One region of the Colwellia sp. Arc7-D genome, then DNA from elsewhere that is predicted to be linked to it. Evidence: riboswitches for the same ligand, from Rfam matches in the RefSeq annotation. Region 1 holds a riboswitch; the other holds the start of a gene.
The links. A riboswitch is a leader RNA that binds a small molecule or an ion and turns the genes downstream of it on or off. The one in region 1 is predicted to bind thiamine pyrophosphate.

Region 1 (16,021 bases):
TTTAAGTGCTTTAATAACCTTTAATTTTTCATCTCGAATACTATCTGCACTCAAATCTGCCGGTGGCTCCATTGCAAGTAGAGAAAGAACTTGTAATAAATGATTTTGTACCATATCGCGCATTTGGCCAGCTTCATCATAAAAGCCCCAACGCCCTTCAATACCTACACTTTCTGCAACGGTAATTTGTACATGGTCAATGCAATTACGATCCCAGTTGTTAGTAAACAGGCTATTGGCAAATCGTAAAACTAAAAGGTTTAAAACCGTTTCTTTACCGAGATAATGATCGATTCGATAAATTTGTTTTTCTTTAAAATAGCGAGATACTTGGTCGTTAATGACTTTAGATGACTCTAAACAATGCCCGATAGGTTTTTCCATAACTACTCTATCAGCATTATCGATTAATTTAGCTGACTTAAGCCCTTCACTTATATCACCAAAAATTGCTGGTGGAGTGGAGTAATAGTAAACACGTGCACCTTCAACGCTTGATAACGTTTTAGCGAGGTTTTCATAGGCTTTAATATCTTTAAAGTCGAGTTGTTGATAAACCAGTCTGGCTAAAAATTTAGTGACTGTTTCGGCATCAAGCGCTTCTGAAATAAATTCATTTAAGCTTTCATCTATTTGTTTAGTAAAAGCATCAAGCGCTAGATCATTTCGAGCAACAGCAATAATTCGAGTGTCATCACTTAATAAGCCAGCTAATTCTAATTGATATAAAGACGGTAAAAGTTTGCGACGAGATAAGTCTCCCAGCGCACCAAAAATAACAATTTCACTTGCTAATGGGGTATCTATGTTTTTCATAGCATGTATTCTCAATTTTTATTTAACTGTAACTAAACTACATATAAAGCTAATTTATCTGCTATAGCATCGACAGTAAAGTACTTTCTGTAATTTTATTACATTATTTATATTTCATTTAAAAATAACGGCTGCAAGCCAATTTTCAAACAAAGAACTATTAAAGGTTTGCAAAAACCACCACTTTTGTTTTATATTACCCTGAAATATGAAATTAATTTTCATATTTTCTGTTGTAAAGACAGAAAACAAATTACAGTTATTCTTAATATGGACAGTATAGTACCAATTAAGTAACGCGCTAAGGCTAATACGTAATGAATATATTAGAAAAAATCGCCAATGAGTTAGATACTTTCAGTAAATCTGAACGTAAAGTGGCAGAAGTTATATTATCATCACCTGGTACTGTTATACATGCCAGTATCGCCGCCTTGGCGAAGCAAGCTAATATAAGTGAACCAACCGTTAATCGCTTTTGTCGTCGCCTTGACACAAAAGGTTATCCCGACTTTAAACTCCATTTAGCACAAAGTCTTGCTAATGGTACGCCTTATGTTAACCGTCATGTTGACGAAAATGACTCTGCTGATGAATATACCTCAAAAATATTCGAATCAACAATGGCTAACCTAGAATTAGCGCGTAAAAGCTTAGACACTTCAACGATTAACCGCTCAGTAGATTTGTTAACCCAAGCAAATAAAATTTCCTTTTTTGGTTTAGGTGCTTCTGCTGTCGTTGCACATGATGCACAAAATAAATTTTTTCGCTTTAATGTACCTGTTGTTTATTTCGATGACATATTAATGCAACGTATGAGTGCAATAAATAGTCGCCAAGGTGATGTTGTTGTTGTGATCTCACATACCGGCAGAACTAAAGCATTGGTTGATGTCGCCAGTTTAGCCCGTGAAAACGATGCAACGGTAATAGGTATAACAACGGCAGGCACACCATTAGCTAAAGAGTGTAATTTTGTATTATCAGTAGATGTTGCCGAAGATACCGATCTTTACATGCCTATGGCATCGCGCATTGCACAGCTGACGTTAATTGATTGCTTAGCGACTGGATTCACTCTACGTCGTGGCACAAAGTTTAGAGATAATTTGAAAAAAGTTAAAGACAGTCTGCGTAGCTCACGCTTCGAACGTAAAGACTAATGAGTAGCGACAGGTAAAAACCAAACGCTGTAAAACACATAAAAAATATATAAATTTAAGGATTACAATGCCTAGAAGAACCAAAATTGTCGCGACTTTAGGTCCGGCAACTGACGATAGAAACATATTAAAACAAGTATTGGCTGCAGGTGTAAACGTTGTTAGGTTGAACTTTTCTCACGGTATTCCTCAAGATCATATAGACCGCGCTAATATGGTTCGTGAATTATCAAAAGAACTTGGTATTTATGTTGGTATTTTAGGTGACTTACAAGGTCCAAAAATTCGTGTTTCTACCTTTAAGAATGGTCCAATCAAATTAGCAATAGGCGATAAGTTTGAATTAGACGCTTCAATGGCTAAAGGTGAAGGTTGTCAGGAAAAAGTCGGTATTGATTACAAAAAACTTCCACAAGATGTTATCCCTGGTGATATTTTATTACTTGACGATGGTCGTGTGCAATTACGTGTACTAGAAACTAAAGGCCAATCAGTATTTACCGAAGTTACTGTTGGTGGTCCATTATCAAATAACAAAGGCATTAACCGCCAAGGTGGTGGTCTTACCGCCCCTGCACTTACTGCTAAAGATAAAGAAGATATTAAATTAGCAGCAAAAATTAATGTTGATTTCTTAGCGGTGTCTTTCCCTCGTGATGCTGCAGATATGCGTGAAGCGCGTTTATTAGCACAAGAAGCTGGATGTGACGCTCGCTTGGTATCTAAAATTGAACGTGCTGAAGCAGTTAATGATAACGAAGTATTAGACGGTATTATTTTAGCCTCTGATGTTGTTATGGTTGCCCGTGGTGATTTAGGTGTTGAAATTGGCGATGCTGCATTAGTTGGTAAGCAAAAACATATTATTGCTCGTAGCCGTCAATTAAACCGTGTGGTTATTACCGCAACACAAATGATGGAAACCATGATTGAACAGCCAATGCCTACTCGTGCTGAAGTTATGGATGTCGCTAATGCTGTGCTTGATGGTACCGATGCAGTTATGCTTTCAGCTGAAACAGCTGCTGGTAAATATCCGATTGAAACCGTAAAAGCCATGGCGAGCGTGTGTATTGGTGCTGAAAAAGAAAGTTCAGTAACCAATTCAAAGCATCGTGTTGAAACTACTTTTACTGAAGTATCAGAAACTATTGCATTGTCTGCGATGTATGCAGCTAATCACTTAGACGGTGTTAAAGCAATAATTGCCTTAACTGAATCTGGTCATACGACACGAATTATGTCGCGTATTTCTTCAGGCTTACCAATTTACTCATTGTCGCGTCATCCTAAAACGTTAACTAAAACGGCTATTTATCGTGGTGTTTACCCAGTAGCATTTGACTCTACTGGTGCTGTTAATGCTGAAAAAATGGCACAAGACGTAATGTCTGCAGTAGTAAAAGGTTCAGAATTAGTTGCAGGCGATAAAGTTATTCTAACCCACGGTGATTTAATGGAAACTGTTGGTGCAACTAATACGTTAAAAGTACTTACGTTAACTAAAAAGCACTTTGCTTAATATTTTGTAACGTATGACGAAAGCTATTGAGTAAATATCAGTTTTAGTTAATTGGCAATTACTTGTAATAGTACTTAGCATCAATAAAAAAGAGGTAGCATTAAAATGCTACCTCTTCTTTTGTCTGATCACTTAAACCCTTCATAATATTGTTTAATACTTGTGTCTACATAAATCAGCTTGATAAACTAATGGCCTATTTATATGTCCTAACAGCCACTAATCGTTACTAATTAAGTACTCTAAATCACCGATAACTTTATCGAGTTTTTTATTAATACGTTTACGTTGTTTATCATTTGCTGTTGTGACCATATAAAGAAAAATATTAGCAAAAACTTCACTGTTATTATCAGAAATAGTATTAAGTTGCTCATCTCTTAAACTACGTCCATTGACAAATAAACGGTAAAATTCAAACTTAAATTGATGATCGGGTAAATCACCATTTAGCAGTTGAGCAAACTCGTTAGTCCATTGTTGACGATAAGCCATACGGGGCATAAAAGAGCGTTGATATTTTTCACTCAGTTTTGTTACTTGATCTTTTTGTTCATCGGTTAATCGACCAAACCATGACTTAAGTTGATCCTTTTGTTCATCACTACGCTCTTCTAGCCATTCTTGCTCATTCAGGTTTTCAAAGTCATCAATATTATCTTGATTATTTTCTTGTATTGCCGTGATTAGTTGCTGTTTTTGACTGTTCGATAAACTAAAAGCTAAAGGCTGCAATTTTGGCTCTGCCGCCATTAAAAAATTTTGCCAATGTTGTATCAGTTGCGCCAGGTTATCTTTAACACGCTGTGCGTTTATATCACCGTTTATGTCGGCTTTAATACTTTTAAGCTGCTGCACATATACAGGTAACTGTGAAGTGCGATGCCAAAGATGTAATTGTTCAAATTCATTATCAAACAGTTGCTGTTGCTGATCTGTCAGGGTGACATAATCATCCAAGTACCAGTTTGTCCACCAGTCTAAATGGTTATATACAAACCTAAAACTGCAACCTGAAACAAGTACAGCTAACAATACCCACATTAGCGTTGATTTTATTTTTAACATCTAAAGTAACCTTTTCAAGTTCAACATTACGTAGAATTAAAGTTAGTCATCAAACTTAATTGTTGTTGTTCAAAAAACTGTTGAAGAAAATCAATTAACAAACGCAGTTTTTTTGACGTTGCCGCTCCGGGTGGAAATACACCGTAAACATCAATAGCGTTGAGTTGATAATCATTTAAAACAGTTTCTAATTGCCCTGCTTTGATTTTAGGCCAAGCATCATAAACAGGAATTCGTCCCAAGCCATGACCACCTTCAACAAAGGCTGTTCTTGCACTAGCATTATTGGTCGTTATTGTGCCTTTAATATCAACTGTATAGGTTCGACCTGACTTTTCAAGCGTTAATTTTTGACTGGCAAGCTTATAAACGACCCAGTTATGTTGGTTTAATTCGCTGGGTTTGTTTACACGCCCATGTTTTTTAAAATATTCTGGTGAGCCACAAATGCAAGTAGATAACACGGCAAGCTTGCGTGCTTGTAAACCAGAGTCAGACAAAGGTGCGCCTCTTATGGCTAAATCTATACCTTCTTTAAGAATATTTACCACTTCATCGGTTAACATGACATTTAGCTCAATTTTTGGATAAAGATCTCTAAATTTATTTAGCGCAGGCACAATAGTATGCAAACCGACACTCACCGGACAGGTAATTTTGAGTAAGCCTTCAGGTTCATTTTTTACATTTTCTATTTGTTGGTTGGCTGCACTGGCCTGTTGGGCAATGATACGACATCGTTGGTAATAATCACTACCTGCTTGTGTAAGCGCAATAGAGCGTGTTGACCTATTTAATAGTACAACGCCAAGCTGTTGCTCCAATTTTTTAATATGATAGCTAACCACGGCTCGAGAAAGCCCAATATGTTTTGCTGCTGCACTAAAACTACCTTGTTCTACAATATGTGAAAATACCACCATGCTTTTCAGTTGTTCAAAAGATATATCCATTAAATCATCCGTATTAATCATGTAGCCAATAAAACTAATGACACCTATTGTATCAATAATTAAAACAAAGTTATCAATAAACTCTGCATTGTATTAAAAATAATTAAGCCTATAATTTATCCATAGCATGAAGAACATGATTTAAAACGTCGATTAGTTACTAATATTAAAGTACTTAATCAACTTCTACTCCAAAAATTAACACGCATTTAACGCGTAGAGAAGATAAAATGACTACAAATAAAAAAGTATTAATGGTTCTTACCTCACATGATCAATTAGGCGACACTGGAGAGAAAACAGGGTTTTGGCTAGAAGAGTTTGCTTCGCCATACTACCAATTAATTGATGCTGGATATAATGTAACTTTAGCCTCACCTTTAGGTGGACAACCGCCATTAGATCCAAAAAGTGCAGAAGCTGATTTTCAAACAGATGCAACACGTCGCTTTGAAAATGACACCACCAATCAAGCCATATTAGCAACAACCATCAAGTTAAACTTAGTTGATGCAAATGATTATGCCGCTGTTTTCTATCCTGGTGGCCATGGTCCAATGTGGGATTTAACTAATGATCAAAACTCAATTGATTTGATATCAGCATTTATCGAACAAAATAAGCCTGTAGCGGTAGTTTGTCATTCAACGTCTGTATTACTTAATGTTAAAGACAAAGATGGTAACCCTATTGTTAAGGGTAAAAAAGTTGCTGGTTTTACTAATAGCGAAGAAGAAGCCGTGCAGTTAACCGACATAGTGCCATTTTTGCTTGAAGATGAGTTAATTAAGCAAGGTGCAGATTACCAAAAAGGTGACGACTGGGTATCATTCGTTGTTGAAGACAGCGGTATTATTAGTGGTCAAAATCCAGCAAGTTCAAGTGAAGCTGCTGAGCGTTTAATTAAAAAATTAAGCTAATTAAGAATTTATAGCTCGGTTACGACTTAACATAGCCGAGCTAGTAAAAAGTATTAATTTATTTTAATTCCCGAATAATTCAACATTAAGATAATGACTTTGCATAACGTAGATTAATAATGTTAAAAGTTTGATACGCTAAAATACAAACGCCAGTAGTAAACTACTGGCGTTTTTTATTTATTTAAATAAAAAGTATGGGTTAACTTAGCAGACGCTAAACTCCCGTAACCACAGATTAAATGTATCCGCCGTTTTTTCAATGGTTTGATTATTTTGATTGTAAAACCATACTGGAATATCACTGCCAATTTTTTCACAATCTTCATGTTTGAAACAAAACATATTGCCCTTACAATCAGAAGCAAACAAAATATGTCCTTTTGGCATCCCGCTCATTTCATACAATTTAGATAAGGAATATACATCTTCCAGACTTAGGAAGTCTTGAACCTGAGTTAATTCTACTGATAAATCACAGGTTTTTGTCATAACATTGGGTGTATGAAGCAAGCCATAATTAGATAACAAATATTTATATGAGTTAGGTAACGTAACAATCAAACGAGCTTCAAGCTCAGCAATATCTGCAATTGATATAGGGGTCAACGTTTGGTTTTTGCAAAATTCTTCTACAAAACTATCTATAAAGTTATCTTCAGAACTATTGACTAAATCATCGGTACTTCGCACTTATAAACACTCCGAGCTTAAGGCTCTCTAAAATTACATTTTTACATTTTTACATTTTTACATTTTTACATTTTTACATTTTTAAACGAGTTTAATTAATTATCTTTTGAAACATGCTCAAATAAATCAACCAATAAAGAAAATACATTATCTGCTCGGTCAAATGTTTTATCGGCTTGCTGGTATTCCTCTCGCGCGGCATGGTCTTGCCCAATAGCCTGGTAATAATCTCCTGCTTTACTGTGCATTTCAGCGCTTTTATTTAAGTCCGACGTTGAAGAACAACCTGTAATTAGCGTTAACAGTATTAAGCCCATAGTTGATATGCGCACTTTATTCATCCTTGTGTTGCTAATATTGATTTTATTGAGAAGTATTGTTTAATTTTATCAGTAAACTCACTAAAGTTTCTCTGTTTATAGCTTTAATTTTGTATTATTAGATGAACAAAGAATTGTACGAACTAAAAGTGTAGAAAATGCAGTGTTTATAAAAGTTAAGCTTTATAATTTACTTTCAATGCCATAGAAAAAGCTGCACTCAAGGAAACACTATGGTGAGCTTCTTGATGAAGCGCTATAACATCTAGATTAGTTTTCTCTAATGCTTTGTTTGGGTGGGTACCTAAAACGAACACAGGTATCTTGTTTAAAGATAAATTTGTTAGGCCAACAAGCTACTAGGTCTAAATCGTGTATAGGAGAAACGATAAATCCCCCGAGAGCTAGCACTGTAATTTCTGATAACTTAAGCGGTAACGGCTTTTTTAACTTTTTCTTTGTAACTGCGGCTAACTTTCAATTCTTTACCGTTTGACATCACTAAATAGTATTCGCCGTTAAGCTGGCTACAAAACTTATTGATGTAAGTTTTGTTTACGATTGTTGAACGATGACTTCTAAGGAAACGCCTAGGATCTAGTACTTCTTCTAATTGTTTCATGGTTTTTCGTAAAATATGTGTACTATCATGCGTGTGTACACACATGTAATCGCCAGCAGCATCTATCCATAAGATATCTTTTACCGGTACCCTACTGACTTCACCAGCGTCTTTTATCGCTAAAACATCGGAATAACTGGAGATACTAACGGGTTCATTGTTTTCTAATTCTTGAAGAATTTTTTCACAATCGTTACCGGTAACGTCACTAACAAGTCTCACCAGTTTAGATTTATGTTTCGCGTTGACTTCACTACTTATGTTCTGACGTATTTTATCTAAGGTTTGTGCGAGTCGTTGTTCATCAGCAGGCTTAAGCAAATAGTCTTGTGCATGTACCTCGAAAGCTTGCATCGCATATTGATCATAAGCGGTAACAAAAACTACCATGGGCAAATGTAAGCCCTGTTCAATGATAGCTTCAACCACTTCAAATCCATTTAGCCCTGGCATTTGAATGTCGAGAAATATCAAGTCAGGCTGATAAGCTCTAACGGCTTCTAATGCAGCTCTTCCGTTAGTACATTGAGCGATAATTTCTATATCTTGGTGTTCTTGTAAACGCACCGCTAACCCTTTTCTGGCTAGAGGTTCGTCATCAACAATAATAGTGGTGAGCTGCTTGCTCATATTCGACCGCCAACTTCATAGGGAATTCTTATGCTTATTTTAACACCAGTTGGTACATTGTTGGCAACAACTAAAGAAAAATCATTCTGATACAAAGCTTGTAAGCGTTCGCGGGTATTAACTAAACCAACACCTTTTTCGCGAAACAAGTTACCATTTTGAATGTCAGCGCCTGGACCATTATCAGCCAATTCTATCAGTAAATCGTTACCGAATCGGTGCACTGAAACGTGAATGGTGCCCCTTCTTCTTGCACCGCTACAGCATGCTTAATTGCATTCTCGGCTAATGGTTGCAATATCATGCTAGGAACTAAAGCTAAGTTACAATCGCCAGCAACTTCACAAATTACTTGTAAGCGTTCTTCAAAGCGTACTTTTTCAATATCTAAATAAAGCCTGAGTGCTTGTAATTCACTGTCGAGTGTTACCCGCTTCATTGGATCTTTATCAAGAGAATAGCGCAAAAACTCACTTAACTTGGTCACCATGCCATTCGCAGTTTTATTTTCTTCTACCAAAATGAGAGTAGAGATGGCATTCAAGGTGTTGAATAAAAAATGCGGATTTAACTGATAACGTAACATTTTAAGTTGTGCTTGATGAGCAACATTATTGGCACGTAAAACGTTTTGCTTTTCTTTTTGCAACATTTGGTAATACTTAGTACCAAAATATAAGCCGCTCCAACTTAAAATAATAAAGAAGGATAACAGGCTATTTTTGGTGTAATAAAGCCAAAAATCTGGGCGGTAACCATGCTTGTATATTTCCCAGTAATTAATGTTTTTAACCACTTGCCATAATACCCCAGTGCAATAAGAGGTGAGTATCACCACGAAGGCTATTTTTAGCGGGGTAAAATTCCAGATACGACGATAAATATACCTAAGCGGCGCGGTAAATAACCAACCGGCGTAAGCATTTAATAAAATGATAACAAGAAAAATATCGCGTAGATCGTGCAGCAACGAACCTAAGTAATGTACTAAGGCAAAACCACACCAGCCAGCTGTATGTACCAACCAAAATAAGCGATTTCTATTTTCTACAAACTCTTTCCAATTCACACAAAACACCCATTAGTGAAGTTAGCGTAATTATGCGCTATGCAAAGCACTCTCGCACTACCACTAGTCTTAAGATTAGTACGCCTTATCTCATTTCATCTAAAATATTGTTTACCTGAGGGTGGCACATCGGTAATAGCATTATTTGTTTTTTAGCTAAAATTTTGTATTTTACCTGACTAGTGTCCTTATATTTAGATAAGTACCATAAGCAATTGATTAGGATAGATAAATCATAGTAACGCGTAACTAGAAATATAGAGGGTATAGGCATGCATTGCTTATTGACTAGTGAATTGTCGACAATATCAGCTATATTATTGGTTGCTAAGTGAGCCTGATTTATAGATATGTATTGATCATTGATTAAGGCTATTTTAGCGCGTTCAATCTCGTTAACTGCCATTAACATGGCTAGGTCAAAATCTACAGGTGCGATACATGCGCATTCAAAATCTATTAACTTATGCACAGCAACTGAGTTTAGTTGTGGATATTTTAATTGCATAGCATTGCTAAAGTTGGCATCACCATGACAAAGTACTTGTTCAATACTTCCTAACGTTATATTCACATTTGTTAAGTTTTGTTGTAACACCTTTGATAACGACATTAAGTTATTTAGTAAGACGTCATTACACGTTATATTTTCAAATAATTCGCTTATGGTATTAGAAATATCTAAGGTGGGTATTTGAATTTTTGTTGTTTTTTGATCAACACTTTCTAGATTAAGCTGATTTGTTGTTTGCAGATTATCTAACGGTTCAAGTGCATTGTATTGCAAAGCGTAATCAATACGATGACACCGTGACAGCAGGGTTAACATAGTGGCTATTTTAGCGACTTCACTCTGTATAACCGTATCAAGCCCCTCTCCTACTATAAACTCGGTAATTAACCAGTTATTACCTACATACACTACATGAGGAGAAATATTATGGTTAGCCGCGATTTGGCTTGCTAAAGCTTCAGTACTGTTTGGACTTACATACTTGGCGAAATAAAAATTATTTTTATATTCAACACGAAAGCATGGCTGACTAAGACCTGTATTTATCTCATTTATGTCAGTTACCTTAAGTTTTTTAAAACAAGGCAACTGACAAAGCATTTGACTTAACGTTTGCTGTTGCATGGTTACCCGCTTAAATTCAAAGTATTATCTTGCAGATTAGGCGCAATATAACTTTTAATTCGCAAGCTAAATGAAATATTAAATATTACCATCATCATAATTTATTCGGTAACAGAGCTATTGATACACATGTCATTATGTTGTTGACGAAATTGTAATCTGAATTGTTTGCGCCATTGCCAATAACCATAAGCAGCAAAAATAACAAAGCTACCAAATAGAGCAGCGGTTGGAAGCAAATCTTTTTCCATGTACAGATATATAGAAACAATATCAATGACAATAAAATACAACCAATTCTCTAATACCTTTTGGGTAATCAAATAAGTAGCAAATACCGAAAATACTGTTGTAGCGCTATCAAGGTATGGGAAATGTGCAGGGGTATATGTTGCCATTAACCAACCTAAAGCTAGAGAAACTAACGTTAATACTAAAATGATAACGCTATGACGATTTAATGACCATTGACTGTATAGCAGCGCTTTTGTTTCAGTACTGTTATTTGAAGTACTATTTTGGTGCCAACAAAACCAGCCATATATCGCCATGAGTAAATAGTACAACTGTAATAAGCTGTCCATCCACAGATATACATTATAAAAAATAACCGTATACAACACAGTACTTATTATAGCGGCTGGCCAACACCAAATATTACCTTTTGCAGCTAAAACCACATAAAATATTGACGTTAGCACAGCGAGCAACTCAAATAATGGCAATGTAGTGAAATATTGTATAATTTCAGTTGTTGCACTCATTGAATTCGACATTACGATTCAGCTTCTACTACAGAGCGATCACCGCCTATAAACTTACAAATAAACACCGCAGCATTAAGTTTTTGATGTACATGCTTTATCTCAGCCATGACATGCGAGGTAGCAAGATCATAATCGCCAAATACTTGTGTACTCATACCATTGGTGACTACCGATAAACCATCGACTAAACGTAAACGTTTAATAAATGCCCATATTTCGGTTTTAAATTTATCTTCTGCTAATGGGTATAAACTAATCTCAATCGATATTTTCATAATAAATACTTAATAATATTGTTTAACAAAAAGATAAGGAACACGCTAGCCGTTGTAGATGCGTACTCCTTATACGTTATAATTTCAACTTAATGACTAACAGTTATTACACATAAACCATTATTTAACAACAAGTTGTTAACATTTTTATCTAAAAGTTATAATCAAATGTTGCACCAAAAACTGCTGGCTCAGCTAACTGATAATAAGCTTTAGCCGTGTATTCGTCTCTTGGATCATTACCAAAATAAAAGCCACGAGTCGCATAAGTTTCATCAAATAAGTTACGCGCCCATACTTTTACTTGCCAATCATCTTTAGTGTAACTTAGCGATAAGTTAACAACTTCAATTGCTTCTGACTTCTCTTGATGTGTGTCAGAGAATAAGAACTCATCTTTACCATCAACAGATACATTCAATAATAAGTGATCTGATAATTGATAGTTTAAACCAATGTTAAATTGATAACTCGGCGCGTGTGCTTGTTCATCACCCGATTTATCGTTACCGTCAGCATCTATAAAGCCATTATATTCAGTATCTAATAAACCTAAAGCTCCGTATATTTCAAGTTCAGGCGTTAACTGCCACCCTGCTTCAAGTTCAATGCCTATATTAGTGCCTGTTGCAGCGTTGCCTAAATATGAAACAAAGTCTGTGCTGCCATCTTCACGCAATTCTAGCGATGATGTACGCACTTGCATATCATCTCTGTCCATATAAAATAATGCGCTACGAACGTAAGCTTGATTATCTAATAAGTTAACTTTATACCCTACTTCGTAATTCCATAAATATTCAGGTGAAAACTCACGCAAGTTAGCCGGTAAAGTACCTTCGGTATTTGCACCACCTGCCTTGTAGCCTCTATTTATTGAACCGTAGAATAAATTATTCTTATCCATTTGATACGACAACACAACTTTACCGCCAACCATAGAATCGCTTGGAGAAAATTCAAGCATTTCAGCATCGGAGTAATCTGAATTTCTTCGCTCTAATCTTAAACCAGTTGTAAGACTTAACTTTTCATCAAGTTGGCTATCAAACTGAACAAATGCTGCAATATTATCGGTATCGAATGACGAGGTAAAATCGCTAGAAAGGTAAGTGTATTGGCGTAATAAATTGGTTTTTTCTTGCTTAAAATACAAGCCGGTAACCCAAGCGGTGGTGTTGTTAAAGATTTTTCCACTGGGCGCTGAAACAGCTCTAAGTTCAGCAGTGGCTGATGTTTTATCGCGAAAGTAATTATCCTCAGAACTGTATTCCCAGTCAGGGCGAATGCCAACAAAGGCCCAATCTTCATCATAGCCATAATCTAATGTTGAGTCGGCATAGCTGAGTATACTTTCAATGGTAAAATGATTAAAACCTTGATAAGTAAACGTTGTTGCTAAGGCTTTAGTGTCTTGACGATCAAAGCCAGGTTGGTCAGATAAAGTATGTCGATTATTATCGAGGGAGAAAGCATCATAACCGTTATCAAAATCGGCGACAAATGCCGTAAGATCAATCGTTAAGTCGTCAGTGGCTTTAATGGCCAATTTACCACGCATAGTAAATTCATCGCGATTGTTGGTGTCATCACGATTTAAAAAATCGTTTTCTATAAAACCATCGCTACTGTATTGCTCAAGAGCTAAACGGTAGTTTACTTTTTCAGTTGCTGGCCCTGATAAAACCAAACCCGCACTGTAGCTATCGTAATTACCCGCAGACAATCTTACTTTACCTTCAAAGGTATCTGTTGGTTGGTTTGATGTAATATTGATCATACCCGCCATGGCATTAGCACCAAAACGTGTACCTTGAGGTCCACGGTAAACCTCTACTTGTTCAACATCGAACGTTGACGCTATGCTGCCAACACTTGAAAAATCAATACCATCGATAATTAAACCCACTGATGGGTTGATCGGCTCTTTAAATTGGCTACGCTCACCAATACCGCGAATTTGATAATATCTAGCGCGTTGAGTACCACTAGAAAAATTAACATTAGGCGTGCGAGCAATTATTTCTTCAAGGTTTTGTGCGTTGCGTGCGTTAATTTCATCGCTCGCGATAACAGATAAAGAACTTGCGGTCTTTTGTAATGATGTTGCACGAAAATCGCCATTTATGGTGATAACTTCTGTTACTGGTTCAGCAGTATCGGTTGAAGTTTCTGCAGCAAATGTTGTTGAAGTAACAAGGCTAGTCAATATTGCTAAAGCAACAGGTGTTTTTATAAACGTCATTGTGATCTCATAAATTCGATTAGGAATACGCTATGGGATACGGCATGTGGGAGGGTAGCTTATGAGGTACAAACTGTAATAAATAGCTATTTCTACACTATAAGAGTGAAGCAACAAACATAACATTACAGAATGGAATACGATTAGCTTAACCATTCCTACGCCGGTACTATCCGGTTCAGGTTCTAAGGGTTCGCTATGCATCTCAGCCATCAAAATTATAAAAAAATTTCAGGCACCCCTTGGTTCGACATGCATACTAACAATATTTACTGGAAAGTACAGAGTAAATACTTTAAAAGATTTAAATAATAGGTGACTGCTTAACGTGAGTGAGATTGCGCTTATATATAACAATAAGGATTTAAAAGACTATAAAGAATAAAATTGTCCGATGAGGTGTGTTAACGGGTGAGGTACTCAAACTTGATACTAACTTATAACTATAAATATACTAAAATTAAGGCTAAAACCAATCAACTAATAGTATTAACTCATGTCAGGTTAATGGCATTAGTATTCATAAACAGCTCGCTTATTTCATGATTGGCTACCTCAAGCATTATCTATAGTCACATAGCTGTTCTAATGCTTGAGGTAAGAGCTCGACTATTTAATGTTCAACATTTTACCTAAGGGTTCACCGCCAACTAAGTGTAGGTGAATATGATAAACTTCTTGGCCACCATGTTGGTTACAGTTCATGATCAAACGATATCCGTCTTGTGCTATCCCCTCTTCTTTAGCGAGTTTTTTAGCAACACTGAACATTCGGCCAATGGTGAGTTCATCTTCTTGCTCAATATCATTAGCGGTTGCAATAAGCTTATTTGGAATAATGAGAATGTGGCTATTGGCTTGTGGAGAAATATCGCGAAATGCAGTGACAAGCTCATCCTGAAAAAGTAACGGGGTCGGTATTTCTTGGCGAATGATTTTAGAAAATATGGTTTCTTCTGCTGTGTTTTTATCAGCCATCAGTTTACCTTAATAATTGAGAATACATTTGTTGATTAGTTTAACGATAAGCTAAGCGAATAACAAAGGCTTATCATTCGCTTAGCGTAACTCATTTAAAAAATCTAATTAAGTACTCAGTGACTATATTAAATTAACTTAACTGCTTGATCAGTTTTTGTTTACCGTCTGATGTGAAACGTTTCATGTCTTCAACCAGTAAATAATTTACAGGTACTAAAATTAAGGTAATAAAGGTTGCAAATATTATCCCAAACCCCAGAGAAACGGCCATAGGTATCAAAAATTGTGCCTGTGTTGCTTTTTCGAATAATAATGGCATTAAACCAATAAAGGTGGTTAAAGACGTCAACATAACTGGGCGAAATCTTGATTGCGCCGCAATTAATACTGCGTCATACGCTCTAATGCCTGTGCGAACTTTAGCGTTTATAAAGTCGACTAACACTAAACTGTCGTTAACAACAACGCCGATCAAAGCCATTAACCCTAGTAAGCTCATAATGGTTAAATCCATCCCCATTATCCAATGACCAATAATCGCGCCGATGGCACCAAACGGTATTACTGACATAACAATGATCGGCTGTATGTAAGATTTAAACGGTATCGCTAATAAACAATATATGATAAAAAATACAAATAATAAGCCCCAAGCTAGACTGCTAAAAGAGTCTGCTTGTTCGCGTGCTTCACCTTCCAAACTATAAGAAACGCCAGGATACTTGCCCATTAGCTCGGTTAAAAACTGATTAAGGTCGGCATTTAACGTGGTCATATTAGTGGTGTTTTTATCAATATCCGCAGTAACATTAACCGTTCGATACCGGTCGATACGT
Region 2 (16,021 bases), 1.5 Mb from region 1:
GCGGCATGTTAGCGACGTTTTTACAGGTCGTTATACCTTCAGCAATCGCCAATGCATGGTTAATTGCGCGTTCGCCAATCGGTAATTCACGGCGCGTTGGTACATTAAAGACGATTTTACGTAAAGGACGACGAGGCTCTTCTTTACGAGTTTTTAAACTGTTAAAGCTGTAAAGGCAATCTTGTGTTGCTTCGATCGCTTGACGTACTTTCCAGTAAGTATCGCGGCCTTTTACGTGTAATTCAGATAAAAAGCATACCGCTTCCATTGAGCCGGTTTCATTTAGAGTACTAATAGTTTTACTGATAATTTGACGATATTGACGTTCGTCTAACTCACGCTCTTTACCACAACCTACTAATAATACGCGTTCACTAAGAATATTGGGTACATGATGCAATAACAGCATTTGCCCCGACTTTCCTTCAAGATCGCCACGACGAAGCAAGTTACTGATATAACCTTCACTGATTTCATCTAGTTGTTCAGCGATAGCCGACAAACGACGTGGTTCAAAAACACCGACGACAATACACGCGCTACGTTGTTTTTCTGGACTGCCACTCTTTACACTGAACTCCATGATGTCTCCTAATTTGACTCAAATGCGTATAAATTATAGAAAATATACTAATAAGCTTGCTAAAAACAGTAAATAATCGCTAAGCTTGCTTTTAATTGTATTCTGCTAAAGGCTATAATTATAGCCGGATTGCACAGCATTACCTGATAAGCTTATATTTAACTTAATGCTAAAAATAACAAGTTTACGCAAAAAATGGCTGTATGTCAGAAAAAAACTATGTTTTATAGAAAGTTTTTATAGGATCACTTTGTGATTATATTTCGTTATTTACTCAAAGAAGTTGCCAAAACTCAGCTTGCTGTATTTCTTGTCATCATGACAATATTTATCAGCAATAAATTTGTGCGCGTACTTGATGACGCCTCGGAAGGAGGTATTCCAGGTCATTTAGTGATGACCTTTATTGGTCTGAAAATCCCCGATTTGGCTGGCATGATTTTACCGCTGAGCTTTTTTCTCGGCGTTTTATTGGCTTATGGTCGGATTTACGCTGATAACGAAATGACAGTGCTGCATGCTTGTGGTGTCAGTGAATGGTATGTGGTGCGTGTGACGCTAATATTGGGTTTTGTAACGGCCATAGTTACGGGCATATTTACGCTGTACTTGTCACCCATGGCTGCTGAGTATGAATATCAAGTTAAAGATCAAATTGCAGCTGACTCAGGATTAAGCTCGCTTATTGCTGGGCGATTTCAAGCTACAGGTAATAAAAAAGCGGTGGTCTTTATCCATGATAAAAATAGAGATGACAATACTTTTGAAAAAGTATTTGTTGCTCAACTTCCTGATGAAGATACGCCAAACTCAAGTGTTATTGACTCAAGCCTCGTTTATGCGGCTACAGGACAAGTCGTTGAAGAAGAAACAGGCTTACAACGCTTGATACTCTCTGCAGGTACGCGATATCAAAACGATATTAAAAATAAAGAGTTTCGACAAGTTACTTTTGATAAATACTATATTCAAATTCAAGATCAGAAAGTTGAGCATAAACGCCGTAAATTAAGTGCAATACCTACTGATGATCTATACCAAGAAACTACGCCTGAAGCGAGCGCTGAAAGCCAGTGGCGAATTGCCTTTCCATTGGCCTGTATTATCATGACTTTGGTCGCGGTACCGTTAAGCGTAGTTAATCCACGCCAAGGTAAATTTGGTAAAATGCTACCTGCGCTCTTACTTTTTTTAAGTTATTTCTTATTGTTAACGGCAGTTCGCTCAGGCATAGAAAAAGGCTCTGTTGCGCAATATATAGGGTTATGGCCCGTGCATTTTGTGGTGCTGATATTAGGTTTTAGTCTATTGGTTAAAGGTCGCGCGAGCGGACGTAAATTTAAAGCAAAACTAGTCAACAATAAAGGGGCTTCTTAATGCGTATTTTAGATATGTACATAGGTCGTATTATTGCCTCAACTACCTTTCTCACTTTAGCTGTATTTGTCAGTTTAAGTGGCATCATTAAATTTGTTGAACAAATGAAGTCAGTGGGCAAAGGCAATTACGATTTAGCTCATGCTGCGCTTTACGTTCTTTATGCTGTTCCGCAAGATGTGTCGTTATTTTTCCCTATGTCAGCTTTAATTGGCGGTTTAATCGGCATGGGCATGATGGCAAGTAGCAGCGAATTGATTGTTATGCAGGCGGCAGGACTATCTCGTCTTGATATTATTAAATCAGTAATGAAATCAGCCTTGTTGTTAATTGTAGTTAGCATGGCGGTTGGCGAATGGCTAGCACCTCAAGGTGAAGCCGCTGCACGTCAAGTGCGTGCTCAGGCAATTTCAGGCGGTAGTTTGATCTCATCAACAGCTGGAACTTGGGCCAAAGATGGCGACTATTTTGTCCATATTGGTGAAGTACAAGATCAAGGTTCTTTAAAAGATGTTCAAATCTACCGATTTAATGAACAACTTAAGCTGTCAAGTTGGGTATCGGCGAGTAGTGCTGTTTATCAAAAAAATGCCTGGCAATTACGCGATGTGATTGAAACTAAAATCAGCGCAAAAGAAATTACTAAAGAAAGCCAAGACGTAATGTCTTGGAGTTCAACCTTAACACCAGACAAATTAGGCGTGGTAACGGTAAAACCAGAATCTTTATCACTGAGAGGGTTAAGTGATTATTTAGACTATCTTGATGCCAACAAACAAGATAAGAGTCGGTATTTGCTCGCATTTTGGCGTAAAATAGCACAACCTATCACCTTAGCTGTGATGTTGTTGGTGGCGTTATCATTTATCTTTGGTCCATTACGTTCGGTCTCGATGGGAGCAAGAATTATGATGGGTGTGGCAACAGGAATTTTATTCTTTATTGTTAATGAAGTGCTTGGCTCGCTGAGTTTAGTGTATCAGCTGCCCGCTATTTTTGGTGCTTTTATGCCCAGCATTATTTTTGTCAGTGTTGCTCTTTATTTAATGAATAGGCGGGCAAGTTAGCAAAGTTAGATAACTATATACTCAAACATCAAGATGAATATTGTGCCTATTCCTCTTGATGTTAAACAACCTCTTAATGACAAATTATTAAAGCCTGCCACGATTAGCTTCAAGGGTTAACAACACCACTTCAGTATTCGTAAGTCTATCTTGAAGGCTCAATTTATGCTTTCTATCAACTAAAACAGTAAAATTACCCAAGCCAAATAATGTTGGGAATAAACGTTTTAATGCCGTTGTCTTGGTTATTAAACTACCATCTTGGTTTTGAACTTTTAATCGCCAAGCTTTCATTCCTAGAGTTTGCCCGCTTTTAGACCAAAACCATATGAAAAATAATGAAACCCAGCCCAGTTTCCAAAGCTCATTTGGCCAGAGTAACCACGGAGTGTTTCTTATAGTGTCGCTTAAGTGCTGATAACCTTGCAAGTCAAAAACACCAAAATGAACCATAAGTGAAATAATTAAAAATGAAGCTGCGCCAGCTGTCATATAAACAGCAACCGCGATTAATGCGTCATAAAGCCATGAAGCTAAACGGCGACGAAAACCTGCCCGAGGAAAATGTGAACTAGAAGTTAATGACATAGCCATATCAATAGAAAAATTTGCGCTAGTCTAACAAAAGGCATATAAAAGTATAAGTAAGTGAGCATAATATTTAATTTTCATCCAATTTTAGCTAGCGGATATGAGTTATTAAGTGCGAGCAAAAACAAGGTGCTTAATGATGACTTTATATGAAAACAATAGCTCACTGGAGTTAACAATCGAGGACAACCTTATCTTGATTGAAGCACAAGGCCCTTGGAATATTCAGTACCTAGCTTATTTACACAAGCAGTTGATATGGGCAGTCAAACAAGTTGACCAGCGTAATTATGGTGTATTATTAACACTTAAAGGCGAGGCTATAACTGTAGAAGAGGGCTTAGAGTATCATCTGAATTTCATTCGTAAGAGTAATACAAAAGCCGTAGCTTTAAACCTAGGTTATTGCACAACATCGCTATTAACAGAAAACTTATTTTCTAAAATATATCGTGCGGCTGGTTTTAATCATGCCTTTTTTGATAATGCATTTGACGCAAGAGTTTGGCTGGATAAACAACTGGCCTCTACTTAGATTATTGCATCATGAACAAATAAACAGCACTCAGGCGATAATAAAAGAAAAACTATTGCCAAAGGAGTTATTTTTCGTATAATGCCTGCCTCTTCAGGATGTTTACGATGTAGACATGCTAAAGAAAGTTATAGAAAAAGAATGCCAGCGTGATGAAATTGGTATACATGGGGGATTCAAAATCCCCTGTCGAAAGACGTGTCGGTTCGAGTCCGACCGCTGGTACCATTCTTTTCTCCTTTTTTTAAAGGGCTATAACAAACAAGCCGACTTTTAAAGTCGGTTTTTTTGTGTCTGAAATTCGATGAACTTCTCATCTAGATAGCAAAAGGTGATACTTTTACTACACCAATAGGGGCAGTACGTAAGTTTAAGCAAAAAGGACAAGGCGATTGTATTTTGTATATTACACGCAGAAATGATCACCCTAAAGCACCAAAGTTTATTTAACTGAGTAGACTTTACTATTGTCATTTGATGTAGTTGTTAACGTTTAGTTTATAAATGATTCAAAAGCCCTGATTCGAAAGCGTTGGGGCTTTGTTATGTCTGAAAGATTATATTAAAATAGTTAACTCATGATCCGCTATAATACGCGTGTTTATCAAATGATATTAAAAAGGCTTATACATGGCAGCTACTGCGCACGCACTTCACATATTGGTTAAGCACAAAGAAATTGCAGAAGATATTATTAAGCAGTTGGGTAAAGGAGCGAAGTTTCAAACCTTGGCTAAAAAGTATTCGACATGTCCGTCTGGCAAAAAGGGCGGTGATTTAGGTGAGTTTAAACGAGGTCAAATGGTACCTCAGTTTGATAAAATAGCATTTAAAGGAGCCATATTAGAACCACACCTCGTTAAAACTAAATTTGGTTGGCATGTCATTAAAGTGCTTTATCGAACCTAATGTACAACGCGTGTTTATTAATTCGAGCTAAATTTAAGCGCTTCTTTATGCTGATAAAATACATAGGGTAGATTATCATTTTTAGCTTGATACATGGCAGTATCAGCACTTTTAATCAGTGCAGAAGTATCTTCGCCATGATCAGGGTAAAAGGCAATACCTATGCTGACACTTGTTTTTATTAAATGCCCACCAATCAACACGGGCTTTTCGAATAAAGCACTTATTTTCTCTGCTATAGTGGCACTGATTTCTGCAGATTCTTGAGATTTAGCATCTAAGTGCACTACAAATTCATCACCTGCAAAACGGGCTAGCATGTCAGATGAACGTAAGCCAGAGCGTAGAGTTTTTGCAATATGTTGAAGCAGCAAATCACCAACATCATGTCCTAAGGTGTCATTGACTTGTTTAAAGTTGTTTACGTCCATAAACATAACTGTTTCGGTTCGCTTCCAACGAGAGGCACGTACGAGCCAAGGTCTTAAATAATTATTAAATGCACGTCGGTTATGTAAGCCGGTTAATTCATCTTTATTAGCTAATTGATATAAATGTCTTTCAAATGCTTTGCGCTCAATGGAAGACAGTATAGCTAAGCCTAGCTGGCGGCTATTGTAGTTAGATTTAATAATATATTCTTGAGCACCACCACGAATTGCTTCCAATGCCGTATTAGTATCATCAAGACCACTTAACACAACGATAGGTGAATCGGGACTCAGTTCTTTAATTTCTCGAAGATTTTCTAAACCTTGATCATCGCCTAGGTTTAAGTCTAACAAGATCACGTCGAAATAAGATGTTTTAATGGTTAACAGCGCATCATCTATTGTATGGGCACGCGTTAAAGTGAAATTTCGCTCTTCAAACTCTTTAGCGCAATCGCGTTTAACTTGTATAGCGTCGCCATCGTCGTCTTCAATATGAAATATTCTCAGTGTTGATTGAGTCATATTTTTTAAATTATTCCTGATTTTTTTATTATTATCAATTGGCTAACTAAGGTTACGCGTAAAACGTAATACCATAAAGCCAGTATTTATTAAATCAGCGTTATAGTATGCTATTTGGGGCATTATAAATAGGTTACAGGTGGTTAGGACCTCTGTATGACTAAAATATTTCACGAGTAACTTAAATAAATGAGTAGTGGCTAATAGCTATCTATTAATATTATAGCTTTGATTTAATATGCGCTTTCACTGTGTGCTTATCGGGGATGAATAGTTTAGCGAATAATCAGGTTGGCACCATGATGCTTTTAATACTCTGATTATTGCTTTCATCATATAGTAAACATATTTTAAACCAGTAATTGAAAGGACTAATTTATATCGAGCCTTATTTTTAGGCACTATTTATATTGAGTATGACAAGCTTAGTTTGGTTTTTTCGGCCATTTAAATATGAAAGTGCTACCTTTTCCTACTTCTGATTCAACTCTTATTGTGCCACCAAGTAATTCAATATGCCTCCGGACAATAGAAAGCCCCATGCCACTGCCTTCAACTTGGTCACGTGGTTTAAGTGTTTGCAGCATTTCAAATATTCGTTGATGGTATATTGGAGCAATGCCAGGGCCGTCGTCTTTAACACTTACGGTATATTGAAGATTACTTTCTTTTATATCAATTTCGATTAAGCCATTCTCTTTATTATGATGTTTGATAGCATTATCTATAAGGTTTAATAAAATTAGCTGTAATGGCATTTTATTAACCTTAAGCGGTAAAAACTCCTTGTTAACAATCATGCGAAAACCATCAGGTATAGAAGCTAATAAGGTTATATCTTGAATGAGTTCATCGCCACTGATCATTTCATCGTAGCTTTTTTCAGGTTTAAGGCCTATGCGAGAATATTCTAGAAGATCTTTTAGTAGTTTTTCCATTCTATGAATTCGGCTACGCAAAAGTAACAAGTTTTCTTTGCTGCTGTTATCTAAACGTTCGCCTAAATCTTCTTCTAGCCAATGTGAAATGTTTTCAATTACCCGCAGAGGCGCTTTTAAATCATGTGAGGCAATATAGATTAAGTTGTCTAATTCACTATTATTTTTTTCAAGTGCTTTAATTAAGTATTCATGCTCAAAATATATTGCTTTGCTGTGGGTTATATCATTCATACCACCAATCATTTGTATTGCTTTGCCGCTGTTATTAAATCGTGCTTGTCCTTTTGAATGAAACCAATACCAAGATTCATCTTTCGCTTTCATGCGAAACTCAACATTATAAGGTGTGTTATTTACTATGTGACTATTGAGCGCGTTGAGGGTGTTATCTTTATCTTCAGGGTGCAGCTGTTTAATCCACTCATCAAAAGTATGATGTTTTTTATCAAACTCAATACCAAGTTGGTCAAGCAAACTACCAGAAAAACCTAAGGTATTAGCGGTTATATTCCAGTGCCATATAATGTCAGCACAACCGTCTAAGACTAGCAGTTCTGCATTTATAGATGATTTTTCTTGGGTATTTTTTTGCAAATAAAGTACTACAGCGAAAAAGCATACTAACACTGCTGAAAATAGGCTAAAGCCAATTAATAAAAAATCAAATACGGTACCGTTATTTAGCATCGAAAAAAAATGGGGTTGTGGTATTAACTTGCTGCTGTTAATAAAAAAGCCAGCTAAAATGAAGATGCCAAGTAAAAAAGCATATAAAGCAGCAAAAATTATAAATGGTTTGTTAGTTGATTTTATTGTCATTTTTATCCACTTTCGAAGACTCATTTTAAATAGTAGAGTTTTTAGCTCTGAAAATACAATACTAAATTTAAAATGGGGATCCTTTTCTTTTAACACGCTACTAAATTTCACTAAAAATTTATAAGCACTTGAGTAAGCCATTTAACTGACATTGTTTTGTCTTCAAAAGCAGCTAAACTTTGTTGTGATAATTAAAACTAAATGTGGCGACTTTGGGTTTGCTTTATCAGCATCAGGCACGTTATTAATTGCTACCTAATAAATTATTTACTCTCTATGAAGTCATACACCAAATGGTGCTATAGCGAGTTAGGTGGAAATTAGCTCATTAACTGCTTTAAAAGCATCATTCCTCATTGGCTGTACCTCTCCTCATTTTTATAATTGCTCTAGCATAACTGCAAGTAACATCTTTAATAAGGATAACTCCGATGTTTCCAGAATATATTGTGCTCCATACAGCTGCTTTTACTGGCAAAAATTGTGACCGAGATATGATTGACCAATGGCATAAAGCACGAAATTGGTCAGGTATTGGCTATCATTTTGTGATTTTAAATGACCAGCATGACCTCAAAATCGACGGTGAAATTGAAATAGGTCGATTAACCAATAAAGCGGGTGCGCATGCTTTAGGATTAAATAGCCGTTCTTTAGGTATCTGCTGTATTGGTCACGGTGATAAATTTGATTTTACACTTGCTCAATATAAAAGCCTTTATGGCTTAATAGAACAGTTGATGACAGAGTTTTCAATACCGTTGGATAAAGTTATTGGTCATCGAGAGTTAAATGAATTAGTGAAAAAAAATATTATTTCATCGCGTTATAGAACCAGTAAATCTTGTCCTGGGACTAAAATAGATATGGACGTTATTCGTAATACATTGTCTCAAAGTCACTCGTTGGTGAAAGATGAAAAAGCAGAAATTGATCTACAAAGTAAATTAGCGATGAATAATGCCATTGCCATTCTACAAAAACACCGAGCTCAATTTCCTAATGCCCAAGATGAACTTGATGAGTTTATTAACCATCCTGAAATTATTTCAATGACCCGGTAATTATTATTGTTCCGCGTTTAACTTAACTTAACTTAACTTAAGTTAAACGCGCTTGCATAGCTTGAGCTGCGATAATGGGGTGCTTAGCTTCGGTGATAGCGGTAACAACTGCAACCGCATTCACTCCTGTGCTCCATACCTGTTCTAGTCGTTGTTGGTTAATGCCACCAATGGCGACTACAGGAATAGTATCTGCTAGTGCCAAAATCTGCGTTAAGTTCGTTAATCCTTGAATTTGGCCTGTCATATTTTTGGTTTTTGTTGGGAAGATAGCACCAATAGCAAGATAAGAAGGCTGTAGTTGCTTTGCTAATAAAAACTCATAACAGCCATGAGTACTGATACCCAAACGTAAACCCGCTTTAGCAATAGCGCTTAAATCTGCACAGTTCAGATCTTCTTGGCCGATATGAACGCCATATGCCCCGTATTTAATAGCAAGTTGCCAATGATCGTTAATAAATAATCGACACTTATAATCACGGGCCATTGCCACAGCTTTAGCTATCAGTGGTTCTACTATTTTTATATCGTTATTTTTAATACGCAGTTGAATAATATTTAAATTCAAAGGTAATAATCGCTCGAGCCAAGTCAGAGAACCTATTACAGGGTAAAGGCCAAGCTTTTCTACATCGGCTAAATTGAGTGACTTGAAACAAGGTGATGACTGAAACCGCCGATAAAGTGGGTTGACAATAACGGGGAAGTCCGTTGGTTTTAAAGGCCACATACCTTGCTCAAATGCACCATAATAGCGATTTATTTCACTTTTATTATTGATATTGGCGTTAACTATTTCAGTACTTATTTCAGTTGTTAACGATAAGCCTTGATTAATAAACGCTTTAGTCAGTGTGAAGGCATCACGCAATAAATAACCATGCGCTAGAAAGCTCGCTAGTGCACTGGCAAAGCTGCAACCACCGCCATGACTATAATTTGTATCAAGTTTAGGTGATTGCAAAGTGAATAACTGGGTTTTAGTTATAGCTTCACTCGGTGTAGAGCTTAAGTTTTGTAAGCATATATCAGTGCAATATGTTTTAGCGTTACTCGATATTTCAGCGGTCGCATGTCCGCCTTTAATGATCACCGCGTTACAACCTAAAAGTAAAATATTTTCCGCCATGTTAAGTGTATCGTTGTTGGATCGTTTTTCGTGAAGGGCATTTAATTGCTTCGCTTCAAAAACGTTTGGTGTGATGACATCAATTAGTGGGAGTAGTGATACTAAGTTGGTGGCCGATAATGTTGTTAAGCAATCACCGACACTCGCTTGACCAACAGGATCATAAACCACAAGTAAGTCAGGCAATTGCGCTTTAAGTGACAATAGTAATGCGACAAGCCAATTGATTTGCTCGCCGTTAGCAATTAAGCCTATTTTTATTACAGCTGGCGGCTTATCAATACGTAGAGCTTGTGCTTGCTCGGCTAAAATTTTCACATCAATGGGATTAATCGAGCTTACTCGTTTGGAGTTTTGTACGGTATTGGCGGTAATTAAATGGCAGACCTCAACCTTGAGACTATGACCGGTTTTAATATCAGCAGCAATTCCAGCACCTCCTGAGCAGTCGGCACCGGAAATGCTCCAAATTATTGGCTTTTTTGTCAACTTGCTGGCGAGAAACGAAGGGTTTATGGTCATTACATATGTTCCGGTTGATGCCAAAAAGGCGTATCTAGCGTTGGCGTGCTCGGGTGAGCAGTCTGACGCTCAGGCATGGTTCCGGCGATATATGCAGATTCTCCTGCTGAAACTGCTCTTGCGAAAGCTTTTGCCATCAGTATCGGATTATCGGCAAGGGCAATGGCGCTATTAAGTAGCACGCCGTCATAGCCCATTTCCATGGCAATACAGGCATCTGAGGGTTTACCAATGCCAGCATCTAGTATCAATGTCGCTTCCGGTAATCGTTGGCGAATAGTGGCCAAGTTATATGGGTTCATTAAGCCTTTACCTGTGCCAATTGGTGAAGCCCACGGCATGATTACTTGGCAACCTAGAGCATATAAACGTTGGCAAATGACTAAGTCATCGGTGCAATAAGGTAAAACCTTGAAGCCATCCGCAAGGAGCACTTCGGTAGCGATCAGCAACTCTATTGGATCAGGTTGTAAATTGTAATCATCGCCAATAACTTCAAGCTTTATCCACTGGGTTTGAAATAACTCTCGGCTCATTTTAGCTAAGGTTATCGCTTCTTTAGCACTTTTACAGCCTGCTGTATTTGGTAGCAAAAAGCCTTGATTCTGTTTAACGGTTTCTTGAATGTAACGCCAAATTTTATCACCTGACTCGGCCAGTGGGTTTTGACGTTTAAGTGATAAAGTCACCACTTGTGAACCGCTGGCTACAATGGCTTGTTTCATCACTTCAGGTGATGGGTAAAGCGCAGAGCCAATTAATAGACGACTATTTAGCGGTTGACCATAAATGTTAAGTGACATGCCTTAACCTCCTACAATTGGGAAAAGTACATCAATACTGTCTTTATCGCTCACAAAGGTGTTTTGGTATTCATCTCGACCAACAAAGTCCCCATTAAGTGCTAGCGCAAAGCTTTGCTGTTGCTGGTTTTTGGGTAATGTTTTTGTTAATACCATTTCGATACTATTTTTCTTTGAACTGTTAGGCAGCTCAAAAGCGTTGCCATTAATATATATTTTCATTGTTATCTCCTCTATTCGCAGAAATGTTATTGCGATTGCAGCTGTGCTTTAACAAGAAATATTGCTCATAGATTGGCTAACCGGTAACCAATGAGCATATTGATAATTATCAACTGACTTTTTCTGCTTTAGCATTATATTGTCGACATGCTCTACTACTTGAGCAAGCACTACTGGGGCAATTAAGAAGCCATGACGGTATAAGCCATTGACTTGTATTAGGGCATTATGCGACATGATTTTTGGTTGATTGTCGCTAAAAGCCGGACGCAGTTGGCTAATATGTTGACGAATATTAGCTTCAGCAAAACCCGGATGAACACTATAAGCTGCACTAAGTAACTCCATGGCTGAGCGTACTGTCATGGGCGCGGTGTCATCACTTTCAATTTCTGTCGCTCCAACGACAAAATGGCCTTTACCCTTGGGTGCTATATAAATTTGATAGCGCGGATGCATGAGTCTAATCGGTCGTGAAAGATTAACTTCAGTACTGAAAAGTTGAAAAATTTCACCACGAACAGCTCGTAAATCTTTAAGTTCAGCACTGAGTTGATTATTGCGTTTAATTGATTTTTTTGCGCCAACTCCCCGACAGTCAATGGCAAGGTCAAACAGCTGATATTGGCTGCTATTACCACAAGTTTGAAAACGAATATGACAGCCAGCACTAAAACTGTCTGTTTTTATGGCAATAACTTCAGACTCGCTGTGCCATTTAACGCCTTCATCGATTAATTGCTGACGTAAAGCGAGCAGTAATTTTCGATTACCAATTTGGCCTTCCTCTGGTAAATATAATGCTTGTGAGAATTTACGGGCAAGTTCTGGTTCTAGTGCCGAAAGCTCGGTTCTATTTAGCTTTTGTTGTGTATGGTTTGGGTAATTATTCGCAAGAAATCGCGTTAATCTTTGGTAGTCAGCTATGTCTTGTTCATGACTAACAACGAGTGAACCTGTTTGCTGAAAAAAATTATAACCAGACAATGTGCTAAGCAATTTTGGCCATAGCGGTAAAGCAGCAAAACCCATTTCAACAATGTTGGCAGGGCTATGCATAGCTTCGCCAAGCGGTGTTAATAAACCGGCGGCGGCATAAGCCGCACTTTGCTGAGCGTTTTTTTTGTCTTTATCGAATAGCGTTACTTGGTAGCCTTGTCGATTTAACGACAAGGCTACCAAGCGGCCCATTAGGCCGGCGCCTATAATAGCGATGGTTGGCATAATTAAGCTAAATTGCGCTATTGGCTAAACGATTTTGTAACGGGATGATAAAGCTCGCTGCCGCTGGCTTTAAACTCGACAGATTTTTCTGCCATGCCTTGTGCTGAAATGCTGATAGTTTCATCAAGTAGTTTGATTTCAATGCTCTGTTCAGTGTTTGCAGCATTGCTTAAGTCTGCAGCATAGTCTCGCACTTCTTGCGATATTTTCATCGAGCAAAACTTAGGGCCACACATCGAACAAAAATGCGCGACTTTACCTGACTCTTGTGGCAATGTTTCATCGTGATAAGCACGTGCTTTTTCAGGATCTAAACCAATATTAAATTGATCATACCAACGAAACTCAAAACGAGCTTTTGACATGGCATTGTCACGGATCTGTGCGCCCGGATGACCTTTGGCTAAATCACCAGCATGAGCCGCGATTTTATAAGTCATCAAGCCCTCTTTTACATCTTCTTTGTTTGGTAAACCTAAATGCTCTTTTGGCGTTACATAACAAAGCATGGCGCAACCATACCAACCTATATTCGCGGCGCCAATACCTGATGTAATGTGATCATAGCCAGGTGCAATATCTGTCGTCAGTGGCCCTAAAGTATAAAAAGGCGCTTCACCACAATGCTTGAGTTGTTCAGCCATATTTCTTTCAATCATATGCAGTGGTACGTGACCTGGACCTTCAATAATGGTTTGAACGTCATGATTCCATGCTATTTTTGTTAACTCACCTAAAGTGCGTAATTCAGAAAATTGTGCTTCATCATTGGCATCGGCAATTGAACCCGGACGTAAGCCATCTCCTAGAGAAAATGAAACATCGTAGGCTTTTAATATTTCACAAATATCTTCAAAATGGGTGTAAAGAAAGTTTTCTTGATGATGTGCTAAGCACCATTTTGCCATGATTGAACCGCCGCGAGAGACAATGCCAGTCAGGCGTTTAGCGGTCATCGGGACATATCTTAATAATACGCCCGCATGAATAGTAAAGTAGTCAACACCTTGCTCTGCTTGTTCAATTAAAGTATCTCGAAATATTTCCCATGTAAGGTCTTCAGCGATACCATTAACTTTTTCTAATGCTTGATAAATAGGCACTGTGCCAATGGGAACCGGAGAGTTGCGAATGATCCACTCTCGGGTTTCATGAATATAACGACCAGTCGAAAGATCCATCACAGTGTCTGCTCCCCATTTTGTTGACCAAACGAGTTTTTCTACTTCTTCTTCGATAGAGGAGGTTACGGCAGAGTTACCGATATTAGCGTTGACTTTAATCAAGAAGTTTCGGCCGATTATCATAGGTTCCACTTCTGGGTGATTAATATTGACGGGAATAATCGCACGACCTCTAGCGACTTCTTCGCGAACAAACTCTGGCGTAATTGTTTCTGGAATACTGGCACCAAATGATTGACCTTGGTGTTGTTGCAGCAACATTTCGTCTTTAACTTCTTGTCTTTTCATATTCTCACGAATGGCAATATATTCCATTTCTGGCGTAATAATACCTTGGCGTGCGTAATGCATTTGCGTAACGTTTTTACCATTTTTTGCTTTACGCACTTTGGGCAAATGTTCAAAGCGAATATGGTCCAGACCTTCATCCGCTAAGCGCTGTTGGCTATATGTCGACGTTTTTCCTGATAAGAATTTAACATCCTTGCGTGACTCAATCCAGCTATCACGTAAGCGAGGTATTCCTCTATGCACATCTATATTGACGGTGTCATCGGTATAAAACCCTGAGGTATCGTAGACACATAATGGTTGGTTTTTCTCATAGCTAGGATTGTCTTGATTACCATTAATTAAGGTGTCAGATAACGAAATTTCACGCATGCCCACACGGATATCGTGAATTTCACCCGCAACGTAAACTTTGTTGGAATTTGGAAAAGATTGATCGGCAACGTTTTTTAAAAATTGTGTTGCTTGGTTTCGACGCTCGCGTCTTGATATTGAACTCATGTTCTCTCACCTGTTTTTATAAAATAAAAGTTAGGCGGAGCTTTATGGGGTAGTAACGAGGAATAGCACTTAACGCAAAATATACTCGCGTTAAATGCTACTACTTGTTCCCTTCGCAGATGTTAATCTAATCAGGTTCTACGGATCCCGCTTTCGCGATCTCAGCCCTTTGGCACTCCGACAAGTCAAACGTTTAAGTTTTTTAATATGCTTAAATGTGGCTAGATTCTAGCCTGATGATTTATTGATAAGCAACCGTTATTTTATTTTTATTATGATTAGTGGTTACCTAAGTTATTGAAAATAAGTATATCTGGCATGTTTTAAGCTGCTCAATAACAGGTTTTGTGCTTTTGGTTTATTCTTAATCAGCGAAAACGAACATAGCTTAATAATTATGAACTTTATCTAGTAATTACTAATAATATTGTAAATTAAGCGGAAAATTGTCGTACTATAGGCACACTGAGTAATGAACATTAAATGGAATGAATTTATGGCTGAATCTAGTCCCGAAAGCACCACTGATCAGGTTATAAAAACCTTAGATCCCGCAAGCTTACTTAAAAATGAAATTGACCAAGTCGGCCGGATTTACAATATTATTGTCGAATTTTTTACCAATTATAGTTTTCAACTTATTGGTGCGATAATCATTCTGATTATTGGTTTTCTTTTTGCGGGTAAAATAGCCAACATAGTACTCAGGTTATGTGAACGACATAAACTTGATGTTACCTTAAGTCGCTTTTTAGCGAACGCGAGTAAAATGCTGATTGTGGTGATGATTGGTATCATAGCCTTAGGTAAATTAGGTATTAGTGTTACCCCTTTTATTGCCGCTATTGGTGCTATTTCACTTGGTGCGGGTTTAGCACTGCAAGGGCTGTTATCTAATTATGCCGCGGGTTTTAATATTATCATTATCCGACCTTTTGTTGTTGGAGATACTATTGCCGTACAAGGCGTTCGAGGTTTAGTTAAAGAGGTACTTTTAGCCTATACCATTTTGACTGATGAAGATGATGTAGAAATTACTATTCCCAATAAGCATATTGTCGGTGAGGTTTTACATAACTCCAAACATGATTCGCTTTTAGAATTGAGTGTTGGCATAGATTATAGTGAAAATCCGTTAGAAGTTGTGGCAATGCTTGAAGATGCACTTGGTAAGCTAGATATCGTCAGCAAAGCCCGTAAGCCTTTGATTGGTATTGATGCCTTTGCTGATAGTTCAATTAATATAGCGGTGCGTTTATGGACGCCAACTGAAAATTTATATAGTTCGAAATATAAGGCC

Region 2: linked by a shared signal. The riboswitch ahead of thiC (phosphomethylpyrimidine synthase ThiC) and the one ahead of DBO93_RS09650 (TonB-dependent receptor) in region 1 are both predicted to bind thiamine pyrophosphate.

Annotation. Positions count from the first base shown of each region.
Region 1 is NZ_CP028924.1:2,175,653-2,191,673, forward strand. Features, by position in the region: gene zwf (glucose-6-phosphate dehydrogenase) at 1-816, opposite strand, end outside; gene DBO93_RS09590 (MurR/RpiR family transcriptional regulator) at 1,134-1,982, shown strand; gene pyk (pyruvate kinase) at 2,050-3,504, shown strand; gene DBO93_RS09600 (DUF6279 family lipoprotein) at 3,724-4,572, opposite strand; gene DBO93_RS09605 (LysR family transcriptional regulator) at 4,599-5,525, opposite strand; gene DBO93_RS09610 (type 1 glutamine amidotransferase domain-containing protein) at 5,756-6,445, shown strand; gene DBO93_RS09615 (SMI1/KNR4 family protein) at 6,653-7,138, opposite strand; gene DBO93_RS09620 (hypothetical protein) at 7,234-7,470, opposite strand; gene DBO93_RS09625 (LytTR family DNA-binding domain-containing protein) at 7,886-8,710, opposite strand; partial or broken gene DBO93_RS09630 (histidine kinase) at 8,707-9,779, opposite strand; gene DBO93_RS09635 (phosphotransferase) at 9,865-10,917, opposite strand; gene pnuC (nicotinamide riboside transporter PnuC) at 11,019-11,693, opposite strand; gene DBO93_RS09645 (hypothetical protein) at 11,693-11,959, opposite strand; gene DBO93_RS09650 (TonB-dependent receptor) at 12,111-14,204, opposite strand; TPP riboswitch at 14,343-14,457, opposite strand; gene DBO93_RS09655 (HIT domain-containing protein) at 14,814-15,182, opposite strand; partial or broken gene DBO93_RS09660 (efflux RND transporter permease subunit) at 15,316-16,021, opposite strand, start outside.
Region 2 is NZ_CP028924.1:3,668,605-3,684,625, reverse strand. Features, by position in the region: gene pepA (leucyl aminopeptidase) at 1-583, opposite strand, end outside; gene lptF (LPS export ABC transporter permease LptF) at 836-1,960, shown strand; gene lptG (LPS export ABC transporter permease LptG) at 1,960-3,027, shown strand; gene DBO93_RS15885 (RDD family protein) at 3,115-3,615, opposite strand; gene DBO93_RS15880 (hypothetical protein) at 3,755-4,153, shown strand; tRNA gene DBO93_RS15875 (tRNA-Leu) at 4,297-4,381, shown strand; gene DBO93_RS15870 (peptidylprolyl isomerase) at 4,784-5,062, shown strand; gene DBO93_RS15865 (diguanylate cyclase) at 5,080-6,018, opposite strand; gene DBO93_RS15860 (PAS domain-containing sensor histidine kinase) at 6,444-7,778, opposite strand; gene DBO93_RS15855 (N-acetylmuramoyl-L-alanine amidase) at 8,210-8,842, shown strand; gene thiE (thiamine phosphate synthase) at 8,880-10,496, opposite strand; gene DBO93_RS15845 (thiazole synthase) at 10,496-11,299, opposite strand; gene thiS (sulfur carrier protein ThiS) at 11,303-11,521, opposite strand; gene thiO (glycine oxidase ThiO) at 11,570-12,745, opposite strand; gene thiC (phosphomethylpyrimidine synthase ThiC) at 12,763-14,721, opposite strand; TPP riboswitch at 14,813-14,911, opposite strand; gene DBO93_RS15825 (mechanosensitive ion channel family protein) at 15,218-16,021, shown strand, end outside.